Regions from separate parts of the Streptomyces sp. NPDC085931 genome, predicted to be linked through region 1. Evidence: riboswitches for the same ligand, from Rfam matches in the RefSeq annotation. Region 1 holds a riboswitch; each other region holds the start of a gene.
The links. Region 1 has a riboswitch for cyclic di-AMP ahead of ACIGAN_RS28525 (transglycosylase SLT domain-containing protein). Riboswitches for the same ligand answer to the same signal wherever they lie in the genome.

Region 1 (7,488 bases):
GTGCCGGAGGTGGGCTCGATCAGGCCCATCAGCATGCGGATGGTGGTGGTCTTGCCGGAGCCGTTGGGGCCGAGGAAACCGAAGACGCTGCCCGCCGGGACGGTCAGGTCCAGACCGTCGACGGCGAGCTGTCCGCCGCGGTAGCGCTTGGTGAGCGCGCGGGTGGCGATGACCGGTTCCCCGGTCTGCTCGCCCGGCTGCTCCGGCTCCGCGGCGGACGGTTCGCCCATCGGCTTCCTCGTTCTCTTCGCGTCCCGCGCGGTGCGGGGCCGGCTGCCCCGCGCGCGGACGGGACTCACTTCCCGGCGTCGGCCGCCTTCACGAGCGCGTCCTTGGTGACGGCGCCCACGTAGACCTTGCCGTCGTCGGTGACCAGGGCGTTGATCAGACGGGTCGAGAAGACCGTGCCCGAGCCGAAGTCGCCGGTGACCTTGTCGCCGAGCGAGTCGAGGAAGCCGCCGAACTGGCCGGCCGCCTCGCCGGAGGGCACGCCCTCGCCGCCGGTGTCGAAGGTCGCTATGGCGTTCCAGCCCTCGCCGATGGTCTTCACGCCCGCGGGGCCGTCGCCGAGGCCGGCGCCGGGCTTCGGGGCCTTCTCCGCGTGCCCGCGCGCCCCGCCCTTCTCGAAGTCCTTGCCGAAGTCCTTGCCGAATTCCTTGCCGAAGTCCTTTCCGGCGTCCTTCTCCTCGGTGACCTTCGCGCCCTTCGGCGGGGTGAAGTCGAAGGTCGAGGCGGCCGGCTTGGCGAAGCCGACCTGGGTGAAGCCCACGTCGACGACGGCGGCGCCGCCGCTCGACGGGGTCAGCGTGAACTTCAGCGGCGTACCCGTCTCCGCGTCCACCGCGACGGTGATCGCGCCGACGGTCGAGCCGGACTGCTTCGGCTCGACCAGCAGCTTGTAGGCGTCCCGGCCGGCGACCTGGGCGGTGCCGTCCACGGTCACGGAGGTCGTGTCGCCGACGGCCTTCAGGGCCTCCTCGGCGAAGTCCTTCGGCGTGGCCGGCGGCTGCCGGTCCTTGTCGCGCTCCGGGCCGGCGGAGGCGGTGCCGTGGTAGACCTCGTTGGACTTGCTGTCGTAGGCCCAGACGTCCTTGCCGTTGTGGACGATGCTGTACTCGGCGGCGTTCTCCAGCAGCGACAGCTTCTGCCGGTCGGGGCCGTCGGCGGCGACGCGCAGGGTGTGCGTGCCGGAGGCCAGTTCGGTGAGCTTGGCCGTCGGGTCGGCGGAGGAGGAGCCCTCGCCCCCGCCCGCGGCGCCGGACAGCAGGCCGGACTCCAGGCCGCCGAGGTTCGGCAGGCCGAGGTCGGTGCTGATCTTCACCGTGCCGGAGAACTGCTCGGTGTCCGACTCGGCGATCTTCTGGATGAGCTGCTCTGCGGTGATCTTCGGAAGGTCGGGGTCACCGGAGTCGGCGAGTGCGGGGACCAGGCCGATCGTCGCGGCCGCCACCCCCACCACCGTCACCGGGACGACGTACCGCGCGGCCTTGCGCCGCCGGGAGTTCCGCTCGTCGACCTCCCCGCCGGTCGTGCTGTCGTCGGATGCGTACGGTGCCATGTGTGCCCTACCTCCGTGGTCGGCGGCGGCTGTCCGTGTCGTGCACGCACTCGTCCCTGAGCCGCCATTCTCACCCGAACAGGTGAGGAGTGGTGTTTTCCGTGGTTTCCATCTGACCAAATCGGCCAGGCAGATACGTCAGACCCCGGACTCAACTCGGCGTACTGCTGGGGTATGACACGGGAGGGCGGCTCCTCCCCCGACCCGTAGGGGTCGGGGGGGGCGGCGGGCGGTCAGCCGGCCCGGTGCACCACCGCGTCGCACAGTTCCACCAGGGCCGTCTTCGCGGCGCACTCGGGCAGCGGTGCCAGCGCCGAGCGGGCGTCCTCGGCGTAGCGGACGGTGTCCCGGCGGGCCTGTTCGAGCGCCGGGTGGGCGCGCAGCAGGCGCAGGGCCTCGGCGTGCCGGGCGTCGTCGGTGAGGTCGGAGTCCAGCAGCTCGCACAGGGCGACGTCCTCGGCGAGCCCGAGCCGGGCCGCCCGCTCGCGCAGCCGCAGCACCGGCAGGGTGGGGATGCCCTCGCGCAGGTCGGTGCCGGGGGTCTTGCCGGACTCGTGGGAGTCGGAGGCGATGTCCAGGACGTCGTCGGCGAGCTGGAAGGCGACGCCGAGCCGCTCGCCGTACTGGGTCAGCACGTCCACGACCGTCTCGTCGGCGCCGGACATCATCGCGCCGAACCGGCAGGAGACGGCGACCAGCGAGCCGGTCTTGCCGCCCAGCACGTCGAGGTAGTGCTCGACGGGGTCGCGGCCGTCCTGCGGTCCGGCCGTCTCCAGGATCTGGCCGGTGACCAGCCGCTCGAACGCCTCGGCCTGCACCCGCACGGCCTCCGGGCCGAGGTCGGCCAGGATGTGCGAGGCGCGCGCGAAGAGGAAGTCGCCGGTGAGGACCGCGACGGAGTTGCCCCAGCGGGTGTTGGCGCTGTCCACCCCGCGGCGCACGGCGGCCTCGTCCATCACGTCGTCGTGGTACAGCGTGGCGAGGTGGGTCAGCTCCACGACCACGGCCGACGGCACGATGCCGGGCGCGTGCCGGTCGCCGAACTGGGCGGCGAGCATCACGAGCAGCGGCCGGAACCGCTTGCCGCCGGCCCGCACCAGATGCTGGGCGGCCTCCGTGATGAAGGGCACCTCACTCTTGGTGGCCTCTAGCAGGCCTTCCTCGACAGCCGCCAGTCCGGCCTGGACATCGGCCTCCAGAGCCTGGTCCCGCACGCTCAGCCCGAACGGCCCGACGTCGGTCACGAGGGGTCTCCTGTCTGCTGGTGTCTGCCGGTGCTTACGCGGATTGTCGATAGGTCGCTGCCATCACTCGGATCAGCGTATCCGGTCACGTTTCGATCACCGCCAGCGCCCATGGTTACAGGCCGGGTGGTATCCGATCACGACCGCTATGTTTTCGATCAGCTCATAAGAACAGACATGTTCCGACTTACCGGGAATTCGCGACCTATGCGAGATTTGCGGCATTAACGAAGCAAATTCCTCTTGCGGGACATTGCGCCCCGGGTCGTGATCAGTGAATTGAATCACTTCGGCCCTTCCCCGGCCCCACCGGGGCACCGGGCGGTTTCGCCTTCCGCCGAAAGCGAGTTGAGGCTTGGCTCGCGCAAAGGATCAAGCGGTCCGATCCCCCCGGACCAAGGTCGAACAGTGCCTGGTGTGACTCCGGTGCTTGTTCCCGGCATGTGCTCTCGCATACGTTCCGGCCCAGTCCGGCGGACCGCCGAATCCTGCCGCCGCCCGGACTCCCCACACACACCGACTCACTCACGCAGGGCAGGAGCGGGGGACCCAGGTAAGTCGCCGGTCCGCACGACAGCGGAACGGCTCGGGGTGAAGCCGCGCACGACAGCAGCACGCCGTGTGCGGCCGGGCACCTCCCGGCCCGAACCCGACAGCTCACCTCGCAGGCGCCGGAGAGGAACATCGCCATGCCCGGACGAGGTAAGCACCGTCGCCCCAGCAGGAACCCGATCACCCGTGGTGTCGTCGCCGTCGGAACCGGCGGAGCGGCACTGACCCTGCCGCTCCTCGGCGCCACGCACGCGAGCGCCGCCGAGCCCCAGAGCGCGCCCGCCGCGCAGACCGTGCCGGCCGCGCAGACCGTGCCGCAGGCGGCCCAGCCCGCCACGTCGCTCACGTACACCGTGGCCAAGGGCGACACGCTGTACGGCATCGCGGAGAAGTACGACGTCTCCGGCGGCTGGAAGCAGCTCTACAAGGCCAACCGCGCCGCCGTCGGCGACGACCCGGCGGTGATCCACGCGGGTCTGAAGCTCAAGGTGGCCACGGCCAAGGCCGCCGCCGAGAAGAAGGCCACGCAGTCGTCCGCCCCGGCCGAGCCGGCCGGTGGCGTGACCCGGGCCACCCCGGCCGCCGCGAAGACCTACGCGAACAACCTCGACGGATGGATCCGCGAGGCGCTCGACATCATGGCCCAGCAGGGCATCCCGGGCTCGTACGACGGCATCTACCGCAACATCATGCGGGAGTCGTCCGGCAACCCGCAGGCGATCAACAACTGGGACTCGAACGCCGCCAAGGGCACCCCGTCCAAGGGCCTGCTCCAGGTCATCGACCCGACCTTCGCCGCCTACCACGTGCCCGGCACCCCCTACGACCCGTACGACCCGGTCGCCAACATCACGGCGGCCTGCAACTACGCGGCCGACCGCTACGGCTCGATCGACAACGTCAACGGCCCGTACTGAGCCGTCCCGCCCAGCAGTCGTTCGAGGACGACGGCGATGCCGTCGTCCTCGTTCGACAGCGTGATCTCGTCGGCCACGGCCTTGAGTTCGGGATGGCCGTTGGCCATCGCGACGCCGTACGCCGCCCAGTCGAACATCGGGATGTCGTTGGGCATGTCACCGAAGGCGATGGTGTCCGCGGGCCGCAGCCCCAGGTGCTCGGCGGCCAGCGCCAGCCCCGTCGCCTTGGTGACACCGCACGGCTGCAGCTCGACCGTGCCCGGCCCCGACATCGTCACCGTCGCCAGTGACCCCACCACCGAGCGGGCCGTCGCCGCCAGTTCGTCGTCCGACAGACAGGGGTGGCGCAGCAGCACCTTGCTGATCGGCTCGCCCCACAGCTCGTCGCGCCGGTCGACCCGCACCGCGGGCAGCGTCGGGTGCGGCATGAGGTAGCCCGGCTCGATGAGCGTGAGCCCGTCGACCCCGTCCTGGTCGACCGCCGCGTACACCTCCCCCACCTCGGCCTCGATCTTCCCGAGGGCCGTCTCGGCCAGCTCCCGGTCGAGCGTGACGGACCACAGCATCCGGTGCGCGCCGGCGTCGTACACCTGCGCGCCCTGCCCGCACACCGCGAGCCCCGTGCACCCCAGGTCGTCCAGGAGCGGCCGCACTCTCGGCGCCGGGCGGCCCGTCACCACGAGGTGCTGGGCACCGGCGTCCGCCACCCGCGCGAGTGCGGCGAGGGACCGGTCGGACAGGGTGTCGTCGCCGCGCAGCAGCGTCCCGTCCAGGTCGGTGGCGATGAGTGAATATGCGAGGGGTGCGGCCATGATCAGAGAATACGGACAACGCGCCCGTTCGTTTCATCGCACGGCGCACGCCGATTGCCGGGCGCACGCCGATTGCCCGGTTGAAGGCCTCTGCACCAGTTGGCAACAACATGGTCCGCTACCTACCCGAGGGGCCGCATCGAGCGGTACCTTCCATGTGTCCAGGGGGACTTGATCGGGGGGTCAGGTTGAGCAGTGGGCGCATCCGCGTGGCCGGGCCCGGGGAGCTCGGCGAGCAGGAGAGGGAGCGCTGGCGCGCGCTGCGCGCCGCCTCAGAGGCACCGCGCAACCCTTTCATGGAACCGGAGTTCACCGAGGCCGTCGGTCTGGTGAGGCCGCGGGCCCGGGTCGCGGTCGTCTACGACGGCCGGGAGCCGGCCGGCTTCCTGCCCCATGAACGGGGCCCGTTGGGACAGGGCCGGGCCATCGGGCTCGGCGTCTCGGATGCGCAGGGCGCGATCCTGCGGGCCGGCCTGGACCTGGAGCCGGGCGAACTGCTGCGGGCCTGCTCGCTGTCGTCCTTCGCCTTCGACAACCTGGAGGCGGAGCAGCGGCTGTTCGTCCCGCACGCGGCGGAGGAGCACGCCACCTACGTCGTCGACGTGGAGAAGGGCTACGAGACCTACGAGTCGGGCTTGCGCGCCCAGTCGCCCAAGTTCCTGAAGACCACCCTGGCCAAGGAGCGCAGGCTGGGCCGGCAGGTCGGCGAGGTGCGGTTCGTGTTCGACGAACGCGACCCGGCCGCGCTGCGCACGCTCATGGAGTGGAAGTCGGCGCAGTACCGCAGGACCGGCCGCCGGGACCGGTTCGCGCAAGAGTGGATCACCCGGCTCGTCGGGCACCTGGCCCGCACCCGGGCGCCGGAGTGCAGCGGCACCCTGTCCGTGCTGTACGCCGGGGACCGGCCCGTCGCCGCGCACTTCGGGCTGCGCTCGGCGTCGGTGCTGGCCTGCTGGTTCCCGGCCTACGAGCCGGAGTTCGCGAGGTTCTCGCCCGGTCTGGTGCTGCACCTGCGCATGGCCGAGGCGGCGGCCGCCGCGGGCATCGCCACGCTCGACCTGGGGCGGGGCGCGGCCGAGTACAAGGACGCGCTGAAGACGGGCGAACTGCCCGTGTACGAGGGCGCGGTGATCCGGCCGGGGGCGGGCGCGGCACTGCACTGGCTGAGCCGCGAGCCGGCGCGCCGCGCGCACAGCTTCGTCCGCGCCCGGCCGCGGCTCGCGGCGCTGGCCGCGCGGACCCTGAAGGGCGCGGCCCGGCTGCGCCGTACCTGACGACGAGGGGGGAGGGCGCATGGTCCGTTCGGCGCGTGCGCAGGAGGAGATTCGGCGGTTCCTGGCCATCGGTGCCGTCCAGGTCGCCGAGCTGGACCTGGACGGCGAGGAGGCAGTGCTCAGCCCCGGCCCGGGGAGCCCGCCGGTGACCCACGGCGAGGTGTTCGTCCTGGTCAGACGGCAGGGCCGCCCGGTGGGCACGCTGCTCGGGCACATACCGGAGGGGGCGGACGCGCGGGCCGTGCTGGCGGCCCGGGCGCGGGCGGAGTGCCCCGCGGTGGAGCGCCCCGCGGTGGAGGCCGTCGCGACGGGGGCGGTCGCGGCGAAAGCTGCCGCGGCGGATGCCGTCGCAACGGAGGCCGTCGCGGCGGATGCCGCCGCGCCGGTGGAGCCGCCGTACGCCAGTGTCGTCGTGGCCACCCGGGAGCGGGCCGGGCAGTTGGCCCGGGCGCTGGACTCGCTGCTGGCCCAGGACCATCCGCGGTTCGAGATCGTCGTGGTGGACAACGCGCCCGTGACGGACGAGACGCGGGAGCTGGTCGAGCGGAAGTACGCCGAGCGCGTGCGGTACCTGTGCGAGCCCGTGCCGGGCCTGGCGGTCGCGCACAACGCGGGCCTGGCCGCCGTGCGGGGCGAGGTGGTCGCCTTCACGGACGACGACGTGGTGGCCGACCCGCGCTGGCTGACCGAGCTGACCGCGCCCTTCGCCGCCGACGCCGCACTGGGGTGCGGCACCGGGCTGATCCTGCCCGCCCGGCTGACGACACCGGCCCAGGTGCTCCTGGAGAGCCACGGCGGCTTCGCCAAGGGCTTCACTCCAAGGACGTACGACCCGGCGGACCCGCCGGTCGACGAGCCGCTGTTCCCGTTCACGGCCGGGCGGTTCGGCTCGGGCGCGAACATGGCGTTCCGTACGGAGGTCCTGCGTTCCGTCGGCGGTTTCGACCCGGCGACCGGCGCGGGGACGGCCGCCCGCGGCGGGGACGACCTCTACGGCTTCGTCCGGGTCCTGGCCGAGGGGTACCGGCTGCGCTACACGCCGTACGCCCTGGTCTGGCACCACCACCGGGAGACCTGGCGGGATGTGGAGACCCAGGCGTACGGCTACGGCGCCGGCCTCACGGCGTACCT
Region 2 (7,488 bases), on a different contig from region 1:
ATCTCCGTGGCGCAGCTCCCCGACGCGCGCGTGCAGATCACCGGCGGCGCCGGCCACGACGACTCGGGCCTGCTGACGCTGGGCACGGGGGAGTCGTACACGACCCCCGTCTTCGCCGGGCTGTGGAGCGGCGGCGGCTTCGGCGGGGCGAGCCGCGCCTGGCACGCGTACCAGCGGGCCTACGTGATCCCGGACGCCGGGCAGGACCGGCCGGTGCTGTTCAACTCCTGGGAGGCCACCGGGTTCGACATCTCCGAGGAGCAGCAGCGGGCGCTCGCCGAGCGGGCCGCGGCCCTGGGGGTCGAGCTGTTCGTCGTCGACGACGGCTGGTTCGGGGCGCGCACCGGCGACCGGGCCGGGCTCGGCGACTGGACGCCCAACCCCGAGCGCTTCCCCGGCGGGCTGAAGCCGCTCGCCGACCATGTGCACGGCCTCGGCATGCGGTTCGGCATCTGGGTCGAGCCGGAGATGGTGAACCCGGACAGCGACCTGTACCGCGCCCACCCGGACTGGGTGCAGTACCAACCGGGACGAAAGCGGACGGAGTTCCGCAATCAGCTCGTACTGAATCTGGCCCGGGAGGACGTCCAGGAGTACCTGTGGGGGCAGCTCGACGGGCTCCTGGCCGGCGCCCCGATCGACTACGTCAAGTGGGACTTCAACCGCTGCTTCACCGACGCCGGCTGGCCCGGTGACCGCTACCCGCAGCGGCTGTGGGTCGACCACGTCCGCGCCCTGTACGGCCTGCTCGACCGGCTGCGGGCCGCCCACCCGGGCGTGGCCTTCGAGTCCTGCTCGGGCGGCGGAGGCCGGATCGACCTGGGCGTGCTCAGCCGTACGGACCAGGTGTGGACCTCCGACAACACCGACCCGCTCGACCGGCTCGCCATCCAGCACGGTTTCAGCCAAATCCACCCCGCGCGCGTGATGGCCGCCTGGGTCACCGACAGTCCGAACGCCATGCTCAACCACCGGGCCAGTTCCCTGCGGTTCCGGTTCGTCAGCGCCATGGCCGGGGTCCTCGGGGTCGGCGGCGACCTCACGAAGTGGACGGAGGAGGAACTCGCCGAGGCGCGTCAGTGGGTGGCGCGCTACAAGGAGATCCGCCCCGTGGTGCAGCGCGGTGACCTCTACCGGCTGCGGCCCCCGGAGGGCGGGCCGAGCGCCGTGCAGTACGTCCTCGGCGACGAGACCGTCGTCCTCGCCTGGCTCCCGGCGCAGCGCTACGGCGACCCCGGGCCGGCGCTCCGGCTGCGCGGCCTCGATCCGGCGGCGACGTACGAATGCCTCGAAACGGGCGAACTGCACCGAGGGGCCGTCCTGCTGCACCACGGACTGCGGGTCGTGCTGCGCGGAGACCTGGACGCCACCGTGGTCCGCCTTAAGCGGAAGTAGTCATTCTTGTCCGAATAAGGCGCTTCGGCCGCTTCGCCATAACGTGCCCCGGTCGTAAAGGAGATGAGAACGGGGTGCGTGACCATCGTCATACTCGTGACGATGTGTTGTTGCCATGCGCACGTAATCAGGGCCCCATTCAGGGCGATTGAGGAAAGCCGGAGATCCGTAATCCACGCTCGGTGACGGGAAAATGTGCCGACGCGTCAAGAAAAACGCCTCCACGGGCAACCGCAAGCTTGTCCCGTCGCGTCCTGGTCGCTTACGTTCCACACCAATCCGGACGGACGCCTAATCCTGCCGCCGCCCGGAGCCCGCACACACTGACCCGACGTACGGCAGGAGCGGGGGACCCACAGGTAAGACGCCTGTTCCGGTTCCCGGAACGGGCTTGGGGTTAAGCCGCGCCCGCCGCGGCCGGGCATCTCCAGCCCGCACCCGACAGCTCACCTCGCAGGCGACGGAGAGGAATTCGTCATGCCCGCGAAGGGTAAGCACCGCCGCCCCAAGACCCAGCGTTTCACCCGCTCCATCGCCGTCGCCGGAACCGGCGGGGCCGCTCTCGCCCTTCCCCTCATGGGGGCCGCCGGCGCCCACGCCGCCACTCCGCAGGCGGCTGTGGAAAAGGCCGTCCAGGCCGCCCCGGCCGCCGAGAAGAAGGCCGCGGAGAAGGCCACCGGCACGCGCACCTACACGGTGAAGGCCGGCGACTATCTCGCGAAGATCGCCGACGACCAGAACGTCAGCGGCGGCTGGAAGAAGCTCTACTCCGGCAACCGGGACGCCGTCGGCGACGACCCGTCGCTGATCCACCCGGGCCTGAAGCTCTCCCTCGGCAAGAAGGCCGCCGCGAGCGCCCCCCGGGCGTCCGCGCCGTCCGCGCCCAAGGCATCGGCCGAGAAGGCGGAGAAGCCCGCGCAGAAGCCCGCGAAGAAGTCCTCGTCCGCCGGGACGCGGACCGCCGCGAAGCCGGCCGCCGCGCCGGCCGCCCAGAGCAACGCCGCCGGCTACAGCTCGCCGGTGGACGGTGCCACCGTCGGCACCCCGTACCGCATGTCCGGCAGCATGTGGTCCAGCGGCTACCACACCGGTGTCGACTTCGTCGTCCCGACCGGCACCTCCCTCAAGGCCGTCGGCGCGGGCACGGTCGTCTCCGCCGGATGGGGCGGCGCCTACGGCAACCAGGTCGTCATCAAGCTGAACGACGGCCACTACGCCCAGTACGCCCACCTGTCCCAGCTCTCCGTCTCGGCCGGCCAGACCGTGACGGCCGGGCAGCAGGTCGGCCTGTCCGGCGCCACCGGCAACGTCACCGGACCGCACCTGCACTTCGAGATCCGCACCGCCCCGGGCTACGGCTCGGACGTGGACCCGGTCGCCTTCCTGCGCTCCCACGGCGTCTCCGTCGGCTGACCCGTCGCGCGACCGGCTGCCCGGCCCGGGTCGGGTCCGGCTCGGTCGTCGCACCTGACACGCCGCCGAAGGCCGGTCCCCGATCCCCGGGGCCCGGCCTTCGGCGTGCGCGCCCCCGGCGCGGGCCACCGACCGGGGGCGCCGGGCGGGACTGCGGTGGCCACGTCCGGACCGGCGGCTTCCGGGTGCGGCGGTTCCCCCGCAACACCCCTGACGCGTCGGCTATTCCGGAATTGGCGAACACTTTGGGAGTGGCTTATCTCACCGCCCGTCAACCTTTTCTACGGTCGCGTAGGTCACATTCGAAGGTGAATCATGAGCGGCTGTGGCAGACGATTCGAAGAGTGACAGCAGAGCAGTGATCGGGTCGTACGTGGCGGTGGGGGACAGCTTCACCGAGGGTGTCGGTGATCCCGGCCCCGACGGGGCGTTCGTCGGCTGGGCCGACCGGCTCGCCGTCCTGCTCGCCGACCTCCGGCCCGAAGGCGACTTCCGGTACACCAACCTCGCCGTGCGCGGGAAGCTCCTCGACCAGATCGTGGCGGACCAGGTTCCGCGGGCCGTCGAGATGGCCCCGGACCTCGTCTCGTTCTGCGCCGGCGGCAACGACATCATCCGGCCCGGCACCGACCCGGACGAGGTGGCCGAGCGCTTCGAGCGGGCGCTGGCGCGGCTCACGGCGGTGGCCGGGACGGTGATGGTGACGACCGGGTTCGACACGCGTGGCGTGCCCGTGCTCAAGCACCTGCGGGGCAAGATCGCCACGTACAACGGACACGTCCGGGCCATCGCCGACCGGTACGGCTGCCCGGTGCTCGACCTGTGGTCGCTGCGCAGTGTGCAGGACCGCAGGGCCTGGGACGCCGACCGGCTGCACCTGTCGCCCGAGGGGCACACACGCGTGGCGCTGCGCGCGGGGCAGGTGCTGGGGCTGGACGTCCCGGCCGATCCCGAGCAGCCGTGGCCGCCGCTGCCGCCGCGGGGGACGCTGGAGGTGCGGCGGGACGACGTGCACTGGGCGCGGGAGTTCCTGGTGCCGTGGATCGGACGGCGGTTGCGGGGGGAGTCCTCCGGTGACCATGTGACGGCCAAGGGCGCGCTGTCGCCGGAGGACATCCGGATGCGGATCGCCGCGGTGGCGTGAGGGTGCGCGTGGGGGCGCGCGTCCTCGCCTGACGGCTGCGGTGCGGGTCGGGGCCGTGCGCCGAGTCCGGGTCGGGGCGGTGGCGGGGGCGCGGGTGGGTCGTGCCTCGAGTCGGGGTCGGGGGCGCGCCGGGGGTGCGGGTGCTGCGTCCACTTCATGGCGTGGCCCGGCTGCGGGCCGTCGTGTCGCCGGGGTGGCCCGGCCGTCCCCGGCGGCTACGCCGGGTCGCCCGACGGGGCGGATTCCAGGCGGAGTTCGCGGGCCAGGGCCTCCTCCGTCCACTGCTGGGCCCATGTCCTCGGCATCGCGCCGGGATAGGACGTCAGCTGGACGGCCAGACCGTCGAGGAAGGCGGTGAGGCGGAGGGCCGTGGCCCGCGGGTCGGGGCAGTGGAACTCGCCCGCCGCCACACCCTCCGCGATGACCTCCGCGAGGGCGGCCTTCCACTGGCGGTCGAGGTCCTGCGTGACCTCGCGCAGCGCCGGTTCGCGCAGGGCCGCCGCCCAGCCCTCGATCCACAGGCGCCAGCCCTTGGCCTGGCCGGTCGGGGCGTACCAGCGGACGGCCGAGCGCAGCCGCCGCAGCGCCGACGTGCGGCGGCCCAGCAGCTTGCGCAGCTGCGCCAGGTCGGCCTCGGCCGCGTGCCGGAACGCCGCCGCCACCAACTGCTCCTTGGACGCGAAGTGGTAGAGCACCAGCGCGTTGCTCACGCCGAGCGCGGAGGCCACGTCGGCGATCCTGACCGCGGCCACGCCCCGGGCCTCGATCTGCTCCACGGCGGCGCGCAGCAGTTCCCCACGCCGTTCCGCCACGCTCAACCGGACTCTCGTCACGCCGTCACCCTACCCACGCGTGCCGTCCCCCCGACGTGCGGATCCGGCCTGCCTCAGCGGTAGCAGCCGTACCGCCGCGCGATCACCGGCAGCCGGTCCGCGGCGATCGCGTGGGCCGCCGCGCGAGGTGTCGTCCCCTCGGCCCGCGCGCGGGTCAGCATCCGCTCGACCAGGGCCCGCATCGAGCGGCGCGTGTGGGCGAACGCCTCCTCGGCGTCGGCGCCGATGTCCCCGAACAGGGTCCACCACCACCAGGCGTTGGTCCCGGAGTTGACCACCACGTCCGGCAGCACGGTCACCCCGCGCCCGGCCAGCAGCGACTCCGCCTCCGGCCGTACCGGCATGTTGGCCGCCTCGACGATCCAGCGGGCCTTGACGTGCCGCTGGTTCTCGGCGTCGACGGCGTACGACACCGCCGCCGGCACCAGCACCTCCGCGTCGGCCGACAGCCAGGCGTCGCCGGGCAGTTCCAGGTCGCCCGGCCGCAACGCGGCGCGGTCCACCGTGCCGTGGGCGTCCCGCGCGGCGAGCAGCGCCTCCACGTCGAGCCCGGCCGGGTGGGCGATCGTGCCCTTGACGTCGGCGACCGCCACGATCCTGAGCCCCGCCCGCGCCAGGAAACGTGCGGTGGCGCCGCCCATGGTGCCCAGCCCCTGCAGGGCGACCCGGGTCCCCGCGTGCGGCACACCGGCCCGGTCCAGCGCCGTGAGGGCGGCCTCGGCGACGCCGCAGCCGCCGGCCAGTTCGCCGAGCCCGATGCCGTCCACCTCGACCGCGAACGCGTCCGCCAGCCGTCGGCGTGCCCCGGCCTCGTCGTCCAGCAGCGGATACACCGCCTGGATGGAGGAGACCAGCCCCGCCTCCGCCACGGCCCGGTCCACCGTGTCCTGGGAGAGCCCGAGGTCCTCTCCCGTCGTCCACATGTGCTCGACGTAGGGCCGCATCGCACGCAGGTAGCGCACCAGCAGCGGGTACGCCCCGGGGTCGCGCGGGTCGCAGTCGATACCGCCCTTGGCGCCGCCGAGCGGCACATAGCGGCTCGCCGGGTCGTAGTGCAGGGCCTCCTTCACGGTCATGCCGCGGGCCAGGCCGGCGACCTCGTCCATGGTGCAGCCCGGGCGCATCCGCAGTCCGCCGCTGGCGACGCCGCGCACCAGCCGGTCGACGACCAGGAAGCCCTGCCGGCCGGTGACGTGGTCGGTCCAGGTGAGGGACAGCAGGGGGCCGGCCGCCATGGCGATCTCCTTCGCGGGGTTACTGAATCAGCGGTCAGTATCGCGCCCGGAGGGACCCCTGAGCCCCGGTGGTGCCGGAGGGGCCGACCATAATGGAAAGCCTGACCGACTCCACCTGGAGGTACCGTGGCCGGTTTCCGTCCCCTGAGCTCCGGGCTCCGCACCCTGCGGCCCGAAGCGTTCGGCGCGGACCCGCGCGGTGAGCGCATGGCGCGCATCCGCAGATCGCCCCACTTCAAGGACGGGGTCTTTCAGAACCCCGGAGGTCCCGCGCGGACCCGGCCCTCGGGCTCGACCCTGGACTTCGCGAAGGTCTTCTTCGACAAGGACACCCGGCCCCGCCGCGCCCCGCGGGGCCCGGTGCCGGTGCACTCCACCACCCTCGCCGACATCTCCCGGCCCCCCGCCACCGGCCTCAGGCTGACCTGGATGGGGCACTCCAGTGTGCTCGCGGAGATCGACGGCCGGCGCGTGCTGTTCGACCCGGTGTGGGGGGAGCGCTGCTCCCCGTTCCCCTTCGCCGGTCCCAAGCGCCTGCACCCGGTACCCCTGTCGCTGGCCGCCCTCGGCCCGGTCGACGTCGTCGTCATCTCGCACGACCACTACGACCACCTGGACATGCCCAGCATCAAGGCCCTGGCCGGCACGGACACGCTGTTCGCCGTGCCGCTCGGCGTCGGGGCGCATCTGGAGCGCTGGGGCGTCCCCGCCGACCGGCTGCGCGAACTGGACTGGCACGAGTCGACCGAGGTCGCCGGCCTCACCCTCACCGCCACCCCGGCCCGGCACTTCTGCGGCCGGGGACTGCGCAACACCCAGCACACCCTGTGGGCCTCCTGGGTGGTCGCCGGCGGTGGGCACCGGATCTACCACAGCGGGGACACCGGCTACTTCGAGGGCTTCAAGGAGATCGGCGCAAAGCACGGGCCGTTCGACGCCACGATGATCCAGATCGGCGCCTACTCCGACTTCTGGCCCGACATCCACATGACCCCCGAGGAGGGCATGCGCGCCCATCTCGACCTCCAGGGCGGGCCGGAGGGCGGCCCGATGCTGCCGATCCACTGGGCCACCTTCAACCTGGCGACGCACCCCTGGGCGGAGCCGGGCGAGGGGACACGCTCGGCCGCCGCCGCGGTGGGCGCCCGGATCGCCCTGCCCCGCCCGGGCGAGCCCTTCGAGCCGACGGCCGGGACCGTTCCGTCCGAGCCGTGGTGGCGTGGGGTGGCGCGCGCACCGGCCGGCGGCACCGTCGCCGCCGGGCAGGCCGTCACCGACGCGGCGATCAGGTCCGCGTCGGACGCGGCAGCCGTGGCCCAGGCCGATACGCTCAGTGACGTCCGTCGGGATGCGGCCAAGGGCGCCGAAGGCTCCGAGGCGCTCCCGGCGGGCTGATCCGGGACGCACGCGAGACGACGGCGAGGGCCGGGGAGCGATACGCTCCCCGGCCCTCGCCGTCTGCGTGTGA
Region 3 (7,488 bases), on a different contig from region 1:
CGAACAACGCCGTGCTCTCCGTGGTCGGCGACATCGACCCGGAGCAGACCCTGGCCTGGATCGAGAAGTACTTCGGCTCCATCCCCGGGCACGACGGCAAGCCCGCGCCGCGGGACGGCTCGCTGCCCGAGATCATCGGCGAGCAGCTGCGCGAGGTCGTCGAGGAGGACGTCCCGGCGCGCGCCCTGATGGCCGCCTACCGCCTGCCCGAGGACGGCACGCGCGCGTGCGACGCTGCCGACCTGGCCCTGACCGTCCTCGGCGGCGGCGAGTCCTCGCGCCTGTACAACCGCCTGGTGCGGCGCGACCGTACGGCCGTCGCGGCGGGCTTCGGCCTGCTGCGGCTCGCCGGGGCGCCCTCACTGGGCTGGCTGGACGTGAAGACGTCCGGCGACGTGGAGGTGCCGGTCATCGAGGCCGCCATCGACGAGGAGCTCGCCCGGTTCGCCGAGGAGGGCCCCACGGCCGAGGAGATGGAGCGCGCCCAGGCCCAGCTGGAGCGCGAGTGGCTGGACCGGCTCGGTACGGTCGCCGGCCGCGCCGACGAACTGTGCCGGTACGCCGTGCTGTTCGGCGACCCGCAGCTGGCGCTGACCGCCGTGCAGCGTGTCCTGGAGGTCACGGCGGAGGAGGTCCAGGAGGTCGCCAAGGCCCGCCTGCGCCCCGACAACCGCGCGGTGCTCGTCTACGAGCCCGTCGCCGACGAGACCGCTGACGAGACCGACGACGCCGACACCGCCGGGGACGCCGCGGCAGCGGCCGGCGACGAGAACGAGGAGGCGGCCAAGTGACCGAGCTCGCCACGATGGACTTCCACCCCCGGCCGCAGGCGGGCGAGGCGCGCCCCTGGGCCTTCCCCGCCCCCGAGCGCGGCACGCTCGACAACGGCCTGACGGTGCTGCGCTGCCACCGCCCCGGTCAGCAGGTCGTCGCCGTGGAGGTGCTGCTGGACGCCCCCCTGGAGGCCGAGCCGGCCGGCCTCGACGGCGTGGCCACGATCATGGCGCGGGCCTTCTCGGAAGGCACCGACAAGCACTCCGCCGAGGAGTTCGCCGCCGAGCTGGAGCGGGCCGGCGCCACCCTCGACGCGCACGCCGACCACCCCGGCGTCCGGATCAGCCTGGAGGTCCCGGCCTCCCGGCTCGCCAAGGGACTCGGTCTGATCGCCGACGCCCTCCGGGCGCCCGCGTTCGCGGACAGCGAGGTCGAACGGCTGGTCCGCAACCGCCTCGACGAGATCCCGCACGAGCTGGCCAACCCCTCCCGCCGGGCCGCCAAGGAGCTGTCCAAGGAGTTGTTCCCGGCGGGCTCGCGCATGTCGCGGCCCCGGCAGGGCACCGAGGAGACGGTAGCCGCGATCGACTCCGCGGCCGTGCGCGCCTTCTACGAGAAGCACGTCCGCCCCGCCACGGCCACGGCCGTGGTGGTCGGCGACCTCACGGGCATCGACCTGGACGCCCTGCTCGGCGACACCCTGGGCTCCTGGACCGGCTCCTCGGCCGAGCCGCGCCCCGTGCCGCCGGTGACCGCCGACGACACCGGCCGGGTGGTCATCGTGGACCGCCCGGGCGCCGTCCAGACGCAGCTGCTGATCGGCCGGATCGGCCCGGACCGGCACGACCGCGTCTGGCCCGCGCAGGTGCTCGGCACGTACTGCCTCGGCGGCACCCTCACCTCCCGCCTGGACCGCGTCCTGCGCGAGGAGAAGGGCTACACCTACGGCGTGCGGTCCTTCGCCCAGGTGCTGCGCTCCGCGCCCGACGGCACCGGTGCCTCGATGCTCGCCATCAGCGGGTCCGTGGACACGCCCAACACCGGCCCGGCCCTGCAGGACTTGCGGACGGTGCTGCGCACCCTCGCCGCCGAGGGGCTGACCGACGCCGAGCGGGACGTCGCCGTGCAGAACCTGGTCGGAGTGGCGCCGCTGAAGTACGAGACCGCCGCGGCCGTCGCGAGCACGCTGGCCGACCAGGTCGAGCAGCACCTGCCCGACGACTACCAGGCCACGCTGTACCGCCGGCTCGCCGCGACGGGCACGGTGGAGGCCACGGCGGCGGTCGTCAGCGCCTTCCCCGTGGACCGTCTGGTGACCGTCCTGGTGGGCGACGCGGCGCAGATCAAGGCCCCGGTGGAGGCCCTGGGCATCGGCGCGGTCACGGTCGTGGCCGCCGAGTAGCGGCACACGCGCCACGGAGCCCTGGTTGCCTTCCAAGGCACCAGGGCTCCTTTATGCCCGAATTGGGGCGGGAGTTGCCTGTCTGCCCTGTGGGATGCGCTACAAAAGCCCGGATCCGTTTGGGAATTGAAAGTGGCCCCGTTTAGCTTCGTCCGGGCTGTTCGTCAGGCAGTGCGCCGCACCCGCGGCACCGGACAGTCATCGCCGAGTCCCCGTACGGCGCGAGCCAGGGGAGCCGGGGACCCACGCAGTCCCTGGGGTGAATCGGACGCCCGCGCGAGCCGCGAGGGGGTCCGTAGGAGACCTTCCTGCTCCGAACCCGTCAGCTAACCCGGTAGGCGAGAGGGAAGGAAAGGACCAGCCACTTCATGGCGTTCACGCGCGCCACCGGCAAGCATCGCCGTCCCAGCAGGATCCAGCGCGGCACGGCCCGCGCGGCGGGCGTCGCGGCGCTCGCCACCACCGGTGTGATCGGCACCGTCGCCGCCCCGGCCTTCGCCGCCGATGAGCCCGCCGTCGAGCAGACCGGCCTCACCCCCGTCATCACCATGGGCGACACGGTGGCCCAGCAGATCGACGCGCAGGCCGTCGCGCAGAAGCTGGCGGCCGAGGAGGCCGCCGCCGTGAAGAAGGCCGAGGAGGCCGCGCGCGAGCGCGCCGCCGAGGCGGCGAAGAAGGCCAAGGAGGCCGCCGAGAAGGCCCGCGAGGCCAAGGAGCGCGCCGCCCGCGAGGCCGAGCGCAAGCGCCTCAACAGCTTCGTGTCCCCGATCCCGGGCTCCTACGTCTCCACCGGCTACAAGGCCGGCGGCGCCGTCTGGTCCTCCGGCAGCCACACCGGCATCGACTTCCACGCCGCCACCGGCACCTCCGTCCACGCCGTCGGCGCGGGCACGGTCGTCGAGGCCGGCTGGGGCGGCGCCTACGGCAACCAGGTCGTGATCAAGATGAACGACGGCACGTACACCCAGTACGGCCACCTGTCGTCCGTCGGCGTCTCGGTGGGCCAGCAGGTCACCCCCGGCCAGCAGATCGGCCTGTCCGGCGCGACCGGCAACGTGACCGGCCCGCACCTGCACTTCGAGGCGCGCACGAGCCCCGAGTACGGCTCGGACATCGACCCCCTCGCCTACCTCCGCTCGCACGGCGTGAACCTCTGACGCCACCCGCTCAGCGCCCGAAAGGCCCCGGCTCACCGAGCCGGGGCCTTTCGGTATTCCCGCCCCCCAGACGCCCCTGTCCAAAAAATATCCATGGATTCCGGGCTCCCGTCGGAAATTCCGGCTGATTGCAATAGAGTCACGGAACACACGTCACTCGTCGACGTTTCACGGGGATTAAGCGGAGGTCGGGTCATGCGTATTCCCGCGCACTCGGTGTGCACGGCCATCCGGGACGACATCGTCGCGGGTGTCCACGAGCGCGGCAGCCGGCTCACCGAGGAACTCCTCGCGCGCCGCTACGGCGTCTCGCGCGTCCCCGTCCGGGAGGCCCTGCGCACGCTGGAGGCCGAGGGCTTCGTGGTGACCCGGCGGCACGCGGGCGCGTGCGTGGCCGAGCCCACCGAGCAGGAGGCGGCCGACCTGCTGGAGATGCGCGCGCTGCTGGAGCCGCTCGGCGCCGCCCGGGCCGCCCAGCGCCGCACCGAGGCCCATCTGAAGGTCCTGCGCGGCCTGGTCCGGCTGGGCCAGGAGCGCGCCCGCCGGGGCACCAGCGACGACCTGCGCTCCCTGGGCGGCTGGTTCCACGAGACGCTGGCCCAGGCCTCCGGCAGCCCCGCCCTGATCGCGATGCTCGCCCAGCTGCGCCACAAGATCGCCTGGATGTACGCGGTGGAGGTGCCGGCCGATCCGGTGGAGTCCTGGACCGAGCACGGCGCGATCGTGGACGCGGTGGCGCGCGGCGACAGCGAGCGCGCGCGGGCGGTCACGGCGCTGCACGCCGAGCGCGCGACGTCCGCGCACCGGCTGCGCCCGCTCGCCCCGCGGGAGCGCGTCGAGCGTGTGAGGAACCCGCAACATCCCGTAAACACGGCGAGCCCGCGGCATTAACACGGAAGCCGTATACAAAGAGTGGAGTTCCGCGGGGGATTTATTCTGCTGCCCTTTTCCGGTGATCCGGTGAGCCGTTTTGAATTCGAGGCGCCCGGGTCCCCGGAAATGAGCGAAGCCGCGCCGGCCTCAAAGGCCGGCGCGGCTTCACCCGTGAAAACCGCCGGAACGACTCAGACGGTCTCGGGAAGCTCCTCGAGGCCCTCGGAGACCAGCTTCGCCAGCCGGTCCAGGGCGGCGTCCGCGCCCTCGGCGTCGGAGGCGAGGACGATCTCCTCGCCTCCCTGGGCGCCGAGGCCCAGGACGGCGAGCATGGAGGCCGCGTTGACGGGGTTGCCGTCTGCCTTGGCGATCGTCACCGGGACGCCTGCGGCCGTGGCGGCTCGGACGAAGATGGAGGCGGGGCGGGCGTGGAGGCCCTCGGCCCAGCCGACGTTGACGCGGCGCTCAGCCATGTGATGCTGCCCTTCGCTGTTCAGGGTTGTCTAGACCAGTTTCCCATACGTGAAGCCCGGGGCGGACCTGTCGTCCCGCCCCGCGGTGCCGTCGGATCGCGGCCTCGACCCGACGAACGCCCTCCACAGCCTGCCTCGCGCCGTTGTCAGGCGCTAGCCGTACTCTGGGGCCCATGCAGACCTCGCCGGACCGGCACGAGTATCCCGCCCACTGGGAAGCCGACGTGGTGCTGCGCGACGGGGGCACCGCGCGCGTCCGGCCCATCACCGTCGATGACGCCGAGCGTCTGGTCAGCTTCTACGAGCAGGTCTCCGACGAGTCGAAGTACTACCGCTTCTTCGCGCCGTACCCTCGCCTGTCCGCCAAGGACGTCCACCGCTTCACGCACCACGACTTTGTGGACCGGGTGGGACTCGCGGCCACGGTCGGCGGCGAGTTCATCGCCACCGTACGCTACGACCGGATCGGCCCCGACGGAACGCCCGCGTCCGCCCCCGCCGACGAGGCCGAGGTCGCCTTCCTGGTGCAGGACGCCCACCAGGGCCGCGGCGTCGCCTCCGCCCTGCTCGAACACATCGCCGCCGTCGCCCGGGAACGCGGCATCCGCCGCTTCGCCGCCGAGGTGCTGCCCGCCAACACCAAGATGATCAAGGTGTTCACGGACGCCGGGTACACCCAGAAGCGCAGCTTCGAGGACGGCGTGGTCCGCCTGGAGTTCGACCTGGAGCCCACCGACCGCTCCCTCGCCGTGCAGTACGCGCGCGAGCACCGCGCCGAGGCCCGGTCCGTGCAGCGGCTGCTCGCCCCCGGCTCGGTCGCCGTCATCGGCGCCGGACGCACCCCGGGCGGGGTGGGCCGCAGCGTCCTGGGCAACATCCGGGACGCCGGCTTCACGGGCCGGCTGTACGCCGTGAACCGGGCCCTGCCCGAGGAGCGGAAGGAGCTCGACGGGGTGCCCGCCCACCGCTCCGTGCGGGACATCGACGGACCCGTGGACCTCGCGGTCGTCGCCGTGCCGGCCGAGCAGGTCCCCGAGGTGGTCGCCGAGTGCGGCGAACACGGCGTGCAAGGACTCGTCGTCGTCTCCGCCGGATACGCCGAGAGCGGCCCCGAGGGGCGCGAACGCCAGCGCGCCCTCGTCCGGCAGGCGCGCACGTACGGCATGCGCATCATCGGCCCGAACGCCTTCGGCATCATCAACACCTCCCCCCGGGTGCGGCTCAACGCCTCCCTCGCCCCCGAGGTGCCGCGCCCGGGCCGCATCGGCCTGTTCGCCCAGTCCGGGGCCATCGGCGTCGCGCTGCTGTCCCGGCTGCACCGGCGCGGCGGCGGCGTCACGGGCGTCACCGGCGTCTCCACCTTCGTCTCCTCGGGCAACCGCGCCGACGTCTCCGGCAACGACGTCCTGCAGTACTGGTACGAGGACCCGGACACCGACGTCGTCCTCATGTACCTGGAGTCCATCGGCAACCCCCGCAAGTTCACCCGCCTCGCCCGCCGCACCGCCGCGGCGAAGCCGCTGGTCGTGGTCCAGGGCGCCCGGCACGGAGCGGCTCCCCAGGGGCACGCCGTACGGGCGACGCGGCTGCCGCACGCGACCGTCTCGGCCCTGCTGCGGCAGGCCGGGGTGATCCGGGTCGACACGATCACCGAGCTGGTGGACGCCGGCCTGCTCCTCGCCCGCCAGCCCCTGCCCGCCGGACCCCGGGTGGCGATCCTCGGCAACTCGGAGTCGCTCGGCCTGCTCACCTACGACGCCTGCCTCGCCGAAGGACTGCGGCCGCACCCGCCGCAGGACCTGACCACGGCCGCCTCCGCCGAGGACTTCCACGCCGCCCTGTCCCGCGCCCTGGCCGACGACCGCTGCGACGCGGTGGTCGTCACGGCCATCCCGGCGGTGGGGGAGGGCTCGGTCGCGGACGCGGCCCTCGCCCAGGCCCTGCGCTCGGCGGCGGCCGCCGCACCGGCCAAGCCGGTCCTGGTCGTCCACGTGGAGCTCGGCGGCCTCGCCGAGGCCCTGTCGGCCGCGGCGAGCACGGCACCCCAGTCCGAGGCGGACAGGCCCGCGCCGCCGGCCTTCGACCCGGCGTCCGCCACGGCACGGCCCCCCGCCGAGGCCCCCGAGGGCGCCCACCTGATCCCCGCCTACCCCGCCGCGGAACGCGCGGTCCGCGCCCTCGGCCAAGCCTTCGCGTACGCCCGGTGGCGGCGCGACGCCGCCGACCCCGGCAAGGTGCCCGAGTACGACGACATCGACGTCAAGGGTGCCGCCGCCCTGATCGACGGGCTGCTCGCGCGCGGCCAGGGACTCACGCTCGGCACGGACGCCACCTGCGACCTGCTCGGCCACTACGGCGTCCACGTCCACCGCGCCCTGCCGGCCCCGACCGCGGACGCCGCCGCACAGGCCGCCCGCGCCCTCGGCTACCCGGTGGCCCTGAAGGCCACCGCCCCGCACCTGAGGCACCGCGCCGACCTGGGCGGCGTCCGCCTCGACCTCGCGGACGAGGAGCAACTGCGCCGGTCCTACGCCGAATTGACGGAGCTGTTCGGCGCGCCGGACGAGCTGCGCCCCGTGGTGCAGCGGATGGCGCCGCGCGGCGTGGACGTCGTGGTGCGGGCGGTCATCGACCCGGCGGCCGGCGCGGTGCTCTCCTTCGGGCTGGCCGGGGCCGCCTCGCAGCTGCTCGGGGACACGGCACACCGGCTGATCCCCGTCACCGACCGCGAGGCGAGCAGCCTGGTCCGCTCCATCCGCACGGCACCCCTGCTGTTCGGCTGGCGCGGCTCGGCACCGGCCGACACCGG
Region 4 (7,488 bases), on a different contig from region 1:
GAGACCTGCCGACAGGGTGCCGGCGGTCAGCGCGTAGGTCGCCCACAAGGTGGCGAACCGGGAGGGGCCGGGCATAGCGCCGATGCTAGAGAGCGGCGCGCGGGTTGGGTGAGGGGCACGCGCGCGTGCCCCTCAAAAACGCACGGGACCCCTCAGGCCGGCCGCACCACGCTGTGGACGGCCGACTCGCCGTCGTAGTAGACCGACTCCTCGCGCACGTACGCGCCCGGCTTCGGGGCGTGGATCATCATGCCGTTGCCGATGTAGAGGCCGACGTGGGTGATGTCGTCGTAGAAGAACACCAGGTCACCGGGTTGGGCACGGGACAGCGGGACGGTGGTGCCGGCGTCGACCTGGTCGTAGGTCGTGCGCGGGAGGGTGACCCCGGCGGCCTTCCACGCGGCCTGGGTGAGGCCGGAGCAGTCGTAGGAGCCGGGGCCGACGGCGCCCCACACGTACGGTTTGCCGATCTGGGCGCGGGCGAAGGCCAGCGCCTTGCCCGCCTTGGTGGCGTACGAGGAGCCGGCCGGGACCGGGGACGTCGGGGAGGCGGGGCCCGCGGCGGTGCCCGACGGGGCGCTGTCCTGCCGCTGGGCGGCCTCTTCCCGGGCCTTGTCCCGCGCGGCCTGCTCGCGGGCCAGCTCGGCGGCCCTGCGGGCGGCCTCCGCCCGCTTCTCCTGCTCGATCGCCGCGAGCCGCGCCTTCTCCTCGGCGGTCAGCTGCGACAGCAGGTCGCGGGCGGCGGCGAGCTTGCGCTGGACGGTGGCCTTGGCCGTCTTCAGATCGCTCTGCGACGCGGTGAGCGTCCGCAGGCTCTCGGTGGCCTCCTGGCGCTTGCGCATCGTCTCGGACTGCTGGGTGACGTAGTCGTCGACCGCGCCCTTCTGGCGGCCGGTCATCCGGTCCATCAGCTGGGACTGGTCGACGTAGTCCTGCGGGGTGTCCGCGAGCAGGAACGTGGCGGTGTCCGGTGCGGCGGCGCCGGTGCGGTACTGGGCGGCGGCGAAGGAACCGAGCTTCTGGCGGGCCTCGTTGAGCTTCTCGGTGCGCTCGGCGACGTCGTCGAGGAGGGTGCCGACGCGCTTGCGCTGCTTCGCGGTCTTCTCCTTGGCCGCGTTGTACTTGTCGGTCGCCGACTCGGCCTGGCGGTACAGGTCGTCGACCTTCTTCTCGACCTCCTCCAGGCTGGGCTTGCCGTCGGCCTCGGGGGCGGCGTTGGCCGACTGGGACAGCAGGGCGACGGAGGTGAGGGCCGCCGTTGCGAGGGCGGGGGTCCGTATGCCTGCCACGCGCGTGCCCGAAGGACGCGACTTACGGTGCGACGCCAAGGGAGGCGACTCCTTCCAAGGTTCCGCCTACCGGGTTAGCTGTCGGGTTCGGGCGGGTGGTTCGGAAGGGTTGCCCTACGGCCTTCCCGGGGAGGGAGTCGGGCCGATTCACCCCAGGTTCTCGGTGGGTCCCCGGCTCCGGCTGCCGCTGCGGCACACCGGACTCGGCGGAGGCCGCGCGGCCCGGCGACGTTCGCCGGTGGGGGTCATGCGGCCCGGTCGCACCGTAGCCAACTCGTGTGGCGCCTGTGAAGGTTGATGGGTGATATGCCCGATACATTTTCGTGACCTTACGTCGGAGCATCGCTGAGCGTGAGGGAGTGGGGGTAATTGGTCCTGAGTCGTCCCGAATCGGGCCCGGTGTCGCGCGGCGTGATCACGCCATTCCGGACGGCGACGGCGGCCCGGCGACCGGGCACGAAGGCCCGGTTCCGGGGCGATGTTCTCGGGGCGGCGGCGGGCTGTCAGTGGGGCGCCCTAGACTCGGAGAGCGATGAGCAGCCTCTTTGACGACAACTTCCTGGCGAGTCTCCAGGCCCAGCGGGGCCCCGCGGACGAGCCCCCGCCGCCGCCCGAGGACGATCACGTTCCGGAGTCGATCCCGGACGATCTGTTCGGCGGGAAGTTCGACGTGCCGCCGGACCGGGACACCCACTACCGGGACGGCGCCCCCCGCCCCGTGATCGACTCCGCCGCGCTGCTGGACGGGCTGAACGACAACCAGCGCGCCGCCGTCGTGCACTCCGGCTCCCCGCTGCTCATCGTGGCCGGCGCCGGCTCCGGAAAGACCCGCGTGCTCACGCACCGCATCGCGCACCTGCTCGCCGAGCGGGACGTCCACCCCGGCCAGATCCTCGCGATCACCTTCACCAACAAGGCCGCGGGCGAGATGAAGGAGCGCGTCGAGCAGCTCGTCGGCCCCCGCGCCAACGCCATGTGGGTCATGACGTTCCACAGCGCCTGCGTGCGCATCCTCCGCCGCGAGAGCAAGCGGCTCGGCTTCACGTCCTCCTTCTCGATCTACGACGCCGCCGACTCCAAGCGCCTGATGGCCCTGGTCTGCCGCGACCTGGACCTCGACCCCAAGCGCTTCCCGCCGAAGTCGTTCAGCGCCAAGATCAGCAACCTGAAGAACGAGTTGATCGACGAGGAGGACTTCGCCGCCCAGGCCACCGACGGCTTCGAGAAGACCCTCGCCCAGGCCTACGCCCTCTACCAGTCGCGGCTGCGCGAGGCGAACGCCCTGGACTTCGACGACCTGATCATGACCACGGTCAACCTGCTGCGCGCCTTCCCGGACGTCGCCGAGCACTACCGCCGCCGCTTCCGGCACGTCCTGGTCGACGAGTACCAGGACACCAACCACGCGCAGTACGCCCTGGTCCGCGAGCTGGTCGGCACCGCCGAGCACCCCGTGGACGTACCGCCGGAGGCCGAGATCCCGCCCGCCGAGCTGTGCGTCGTCGGCGACGCCGACCAGTCGATCTACGCCTTCCGCGGCGCGACGATCCGCAACATCCTCCAGTTCGAGGAGGACTACCCGAACGCGACGACGATCCTGCTGGAGCAGAACTACCGCTCCACGCAGACGATCCTCAGCGCCGCCAACGCGGTCATCGAGCGCAACGAGTCCCGCCGCCCCAAGAACCTGTGGACCAACGCGGGCGCGGGCGCGCTGATCACCGGCTACGTCGCCGACACCGAGCACGACGAGGCCCAGTTCGTCGCCGACGAGATAGACCGCCTCACGGACGCCGGCGAGGCGAAGGCGGGCGACGTCGCGGTCTTCTACCGCACCAACGCCCAGTCCCGTGTCTTCGAAGAGGTCTTCATCCGCGTCGGCCTGCCCTACAAGGTCGTCGGCGGCGTCCGCTTCTACGAGCGCAAGGAGGTCCGGGACGTCCTGGCCTACCTGCGCGTCCTGGCCAACCCGGAGGACTCGGTGCCGCTGCGCCGGATCCTCAACGTCCCCAAGCGGGGCATCGGCGACCGGGCCGAGGCGATGATCGACGCCCTCGCCCAGCGCGAGAAGATCAGCTTCCCGCAGGCGCTCAAGCGCGTCGACGAGGCCTACGGCATGGCCGCGCGCTCCACCAACGCCGTCAAGCGGTTCAACACGCTGATGGAGGACCTCCGCACGATCGTCGAGTCCGGCGCCGGACCGGCCACGGTGCTGGAGGCCGTCCTGGAGCGCACCGGCTACCTCGCCGAGCTGCAGGCCTCCACCGACCCGCAGGACGAGACCCGGATCGAGAACCTCCAGGAACTCGCCGCCGTCGCCATGGAGTTCGAGCAGGAACGCGGCGAGGGCGAGCAGAGCACGCTGGCCGACTTCCTCGAACAGGTCGCGCTGGTCGCCGACTCCGACCAGATCCCCGACGAGGAGGACGGCGACGGCGTCATCACGCTCATGACGCTGCACACCGCCAAGGGCCTGGAGTTCCCGGTCGTCTTCCTCACCGGCATGGAGGACGGCGTCTTCCCGCACATGCGCGCCCTCGGCCAGACCAAGGAACTGGAGGAGGAGCGGCGCCTGGCCTACGTCGGCATCACCCGCGCGCGGGAGCGGCTCTACCTGACCCGCTCCACGCTGCGCAGCGCCTGGGGCCAGCCCTCGTACAACCCGCCCTCCCGGTTCCTGGAGGAGATCCCGCCGGCCCACGTGGAGTGGAAGCGCACGGGCGCCACCGGCCCCGCGTCCTCCGGTCCCGTCTCCGCCGTCGCGGCCTCGCTGTCGTCGTCCCGCTCGCGCTCGTCCGCCTCGGGCGCGTCCGGCTTCGCCACCCGCCGTACGGCCGAGAAGCCGGTGGTGGGGCTGGCGGTCGGGGACCGGGTCACGCACGACCAGTTCGGTCTCGGGACGGTCGTGGCGGTCAAGGGAACCGGCGCGAACGCCGAGGCGACGATCGACTTCGGCGACACCAAACCCAAGCGGCTGCTGCTGCGGTACGCGCCGGTGGAGAAGCTGTAGTCCGGTGAGCCGGGCGGGTCGCCGGCCTTCGCCGGTCCGCCCGGCGGGGGCCGTCGTGTTTGCCCGCCCCGCTTGCGGGGGCGGGCTGCGTCAGGTGCTGGGGGCCGGGGCGGCGTGACGCGCCCGCGGGGTCGGGGCGGCCTTACGTCGGGTCGACGCCGTGGCTGCGCAGCCACGAGAGGGGGTCGATCGCCGAGCCGCCCGCGGGACGCACCTCGAAGTGCAGGTGCGGGCCGGTCGAGTTGCCGGAGTTGCCGGAGCGCGCGATCGGGTCCCCGGCCTTGACGGTCGTCCCCGAGGCGACCGTGTACGTGGAGAGGTGGCAGTACCACGTCTCCGTGCCGTCCTTCGCGGTCACGATCATCATGTTGCCGTACGCGCTGTTCCACTGGGTGCGCACGGTGCCGTCGGTCGCGGCCATCACCGTCGTGCCGTAGGAGACGGGGAAGTCGATGCCGGTGTGCAGGGACATCCAGTTGATGCCGGACTGGCCGTAGTAGGCGCTCAGTCCGTGCTGCGCGACCGGCAGGGCGAACTTCGGGCGCAGCCGCTCCTTGCGGGCCGCTTCCTCCGCCGCCCGCTTGCGCTCGGCGGCCTGCTGGGCCTTGAGGTCGATGCGCTCCTGCGTACGGCTGGCCCGGTCGGCGAAGTCGTCGGCCCCGGCGGCGAGGCTCTGCAACTGGGTGTCGAGCTTGTTGTTGGCCGCGGCCGGCTGCACCGGCTGCACGTCCGCCGCGGTGGTGTGCGCCTCCGCCGCGCTGTCCTCCGTGAGACTGCCGACGGAGGCGGCCGCGATCCCGGCCACGCCCATCACACACGCCGAGGGCACCGCGATGGTCATCAGCGCCGAGCGCTTGGGCGGCGTACGGCGGCGGGAACGGGAGCCGGCGCGCGAAGCCGCGCGCGAAGCGGGGGGCTCGACCTCTTCCTGGCCGTCCAGGAGCGGGGCGACGGTGGGCAGTTCGCCGGTCGCGTCCGGCTCGTGGTGGCCGGCCTCGGCGGATTCCTCGTAGGCGACCTGCTCGAACGTCGCGGTCTCGCGCTGATCGAAGGCGACCGGCTCGTGCTGCTCGAAGGTTTCGCCATGCTGCTCGTAGGCGTCCGGGGCGGGTGCGGCGGTGCCGTCGGAGTTCCACTGCGTGGCGTCGAAGGCACCCGTGTCGAAAGCCTGCGTGCCCCATTCCCACTGCTGGGTCCGGTCGCCCGGGTTGCCGGACTGGTCCGGCTGGAGCCAAGCACCCGTCTCCCACTGGCCGGTGGCGTCGGAGGGCGGGGCCTGCGGCGGGATGGCCGACAGGGGCTGCTGCTCGGTGTGCCAGGAGCCGGTGTCGTAGACGCCGGTGTCGTAGGCGGCGTGGTGCTGGGCCGCGTACGCGTCGTGGTGCGGGTTCTCGTGCGCACCCGTGGGCCAGTGGCCGGTGTCGTACGTGCCCGTGTCCTGACCGCTGCCCGGCATGTCGCCGAAGAGGGGGTCGGCGGCGAAGCTCGCGGTGGTGTGGCCGGTGGCGTCGAAGCCGGCGCCGTCCGTGCCGGCGGGATCAAAACCGGTGGCGGCGTAGTCGCCGTACGTGGTGAAGTCGCCGTACGGGGCTTCCTGGGTGCCGTACGACGCGTAGGGCGCCGAGGCGGCGTCGGAAGCCGGAGCCGGGGTCATGGTCCCCGACGGGTGACGGTCGTTCACCAACTTCTCTTTCGCCTCGACAACAGGGGCTGCCAGAGCAGTGCGGCGACTGTACCCGGCGGTACGCGGGCACGACAATCTTCGGCAGGTTTCGCGCGCGCAGGAAACGGGCATTCGGCCGTGTTTTGGCGGACTGCGGGCGCGAGTTTGGCTCTGTGTTCGAAGTTTGTTCGAGGCTGTTGGGTGATGCGGAGCGGTGTGTCATCTGTATGACGAGTCCGCGCGCCGGGTGTGACGGCCACGGGCCGACTGTCGCCCGACCGTGTGGTGGGGTGGCCGTCGGGCGGACCGGTTCGAGCGGTCTTCGGCGCACCGTCGGGTTGTCGTCGGTCCACCGTGAGGACTTGCGTCAGGCCCGAGTCAGGCACCCCGTCAGGCCACCGTCGCGCCTCCGGCGTGGCCGGTGGACGGTTCGCCCGGGCGGGCCGTGTCGAGAACCTGCCGTATCCCGTTGGCGACGGCGGGGTGCACGGGCAGGGCGAGGTGGCCGATGCCGGTGACCTGTACGTTCTGCGCCGTCAGATCGGGATGGTCGATGCAGGCCGACTCCAGCGGATCCATCACGTGGTCGAGGTCGCTCCAGAAGCTCACGAAGTGCGTTCGACAGCCCGGGGCGGGCCGAGTGAGCTCCTCGAGCACCGGCGAGCCGGGGCGCATCTGGCGCACGATGGGGTGCGCGTCGGCCAAGGGCGCCACCCGGGTGCCCGAGTGCGGCGTGCCGAGGGTCACCAGGGTCCGCACGCGCGTGTCGCCGCCGAGCCGCTGCACGTAGTAACGCGCTATCAGTCCGCCGAGGCTGTGCCCGACCACATCGACCCGCCGGGCTCCGGTGCGCTCGCAGATCTCCTCGATGTGCCGGCCGAGCAACTCGGCCGCGGCGCGTATGTCGCAGGTCAGCGGCGAGTAATTGAGGGACTCGATCTGCTGCCTGCCGTGCTGGGCGAGACTCCGGCGCAGCAGGACGAAGACCGACCGGTTGTCGATGAAGCCGTGCAGCAGCACCACCGGGGGCTTGGCCTCCGTCGGCAGCTGGGCCGCACCGTCGGCGGGCAGGGCCGGGGCGGGGCCGCGCCGCTCCTGCGCGATGCCGGAGGGGTAGAGCAGGAGGTGCCCGGCCAGGATCGCGATCTCCAGGGCGGTGGCCTTCAGGAGTGCCATGGACAGTCCCGCCAGGCGGTTCGGCAGCAGGCCCCGGCAGAACGGAAGAAGAGGCGCAGCCGCCCCGGTGACCTTCATGGCCGACCTCCTGTCGGCACACGGGAGGACGGCATGGCCCCCCGAGTGCACTCGTGGAAAGCAGCGGCGAAGACGGCCGGCGACGACCGGGCGAGTGGCGCGAGCCGCGTGAGCTGCGAGGAACGCGCGCGGCAGGTGGCGTGTGTGACGGCGGTGGTGAGGCGGGGTTCCCGGTCTACGCGGTGACGTGGCTCCCCGTTGGTGCGCCGTGCGTGCCCTGCCTGCTGTGCGTGCCCTGCGAGCTGTGCGTGCGGTGCTTGCCCTGTGTGCCT

Region 2: another riboswitch for cyclic di-AMP. It lies ahead of ACIGAN_RS13850 (M23 family metallopeptidase); the one in region 1 lies ahead of ACIGAN_RS28525 (transglycosylase SLT domain-containing protein).
Region 3: another riboswitch for cyclic di-AMP. It lies ahead of ACIGAN_RS03025 (M23 family metallopeptidase); the one in region 1 lies ahead of ACIGAN_RS28525 (transglycosylase SLT domain-containing protein).
Region 4: another riboswitch for cyclic di-AMP. It lies ahead of ACIGAN_RS33825 (C40 family peptidase); the one in region 1 lies ahead of ACIGAN_RS28525 (transglycosylase SLT domain-containing protein).

What each region holds. Positions count from the first base shown of each region.
Region 1 is NZ_JBITSK010000015.1:156,472-163,959, reverse strand. Features, by position in the region: gene ACIGAN_RS28540 (ATP-binding cassette domain-containing protein) at 1-230, opposite strand, end outside; gene ACIGAN_RS28535 (LolA family protein) at 296-1,558, opposite strand; gene ACIGAN_RS28530 (polyprenyl synthetase family protein) at 1,792-2,802, opposite strand; cyclic di-AMP (ydaO/yuaA leader) riboswitch at 3,307-3,488, shown strand; gene ACIGAN_RS28525 (transglycosylase SLT domain-containing protein) at 3,492-4,271, shown strand; gene ACIGAN_RS28520 (HAD family hydrolase) at 4,235-5,083, opposite strand; gene ACIGAN_RS28515 (GNAT family N-acetyltransferase) at 5,239-6,357, shown strand; gene ACIGAN_RS28510 (glycosyltransferase) at 6,377-7,488, shown strand, end outside.
Region 2 is NZ_JBITSK010000006.1:68,540-76,027, forward strand. Features, by position in the region: gene ACIGAN_RS13845 (alpha-galactosidase) at 1-1,395, shown strand, start outside; cyclic di-AMP (ydaO/yuaA leader) riboswitch at 1,707-1,868, shown strand; gene ACIGAN_RS13850 (M23 family metallopeptidase) at 1,873-2,808, shown strand; gene ACIGAN_RS13855 (SGNH/GDSL hydrolase family protein) at 3,167-3,952, shown strand; gene ACIGAN_RS13860 (TetR/AcrR family transcriptional regulator) at 4,168-4,785, opposite strand; gene ACIGAN_RS13865 (Glu/Leu/Phe/Val dehydrogenase dimerization domain-containing protein) at 4,839-6,020, opposite strand; gene ACIGAN_RS13870 (MBL fold metallo-hydrolase) at 6,147-7,415, shown strand.
Region 3 is NZ_JBITSK010000001.1:711,227-718,714, reverse strand. Features, by position in the region: gene ACIGAN_RS03035 (M16 family metallopeptidase) at 1-791, shown strand, start outside; gene ACIGAN_RS03030 (M16 family metallopeptidase) at 788-2,176, shown strand; cyclic di-AMP (ydaO/yuaA leader) riboswitch at 2,369-2,532, shown strand; gene ACIGAN_RS03025 (M23 family metallopeptidase) at 2,545-3,333, shown strand; gene ACIGAN_RS03020 (GntR family transcriptional regulator) at 3,529-4,224, shown strand; gene ACIGAN_RS03015 (HPr family phosphocarrier protein) at 4,398-4,679, opposite strand; gene ACIGAN_RS03010 (bifunctional acetate--CoA ligase family protein/GNAT family N-acetyltransferase) at 4,853-7,488, shown strand, end outside.
Region 4 is NZ_JBITSK010000023.1:46,093-53,580, forward strand. Features, by position in the region: gene ACIGAN_RS33820 (hypothetical protein) at 1-75, opposite strand, end outside; gene ACIGAN_RS33825 (C40 family peptidase) at 153-1,328, opposite strand; cyclic di-AMP (ydaO/yuaA leader) riboswitch at 1,336-1,508, opposite strand; gene pcrA (DNA helicase PcrA) at 1,822-4,299, shown strand; gene ACIGAN_RS33835 (M23 family metallopeptidase) at 4,442-5,980, opposite strand; gene ACIGAN_RS33840 (esterase/lipase family protein) at 6,353-7,216, opposite strand.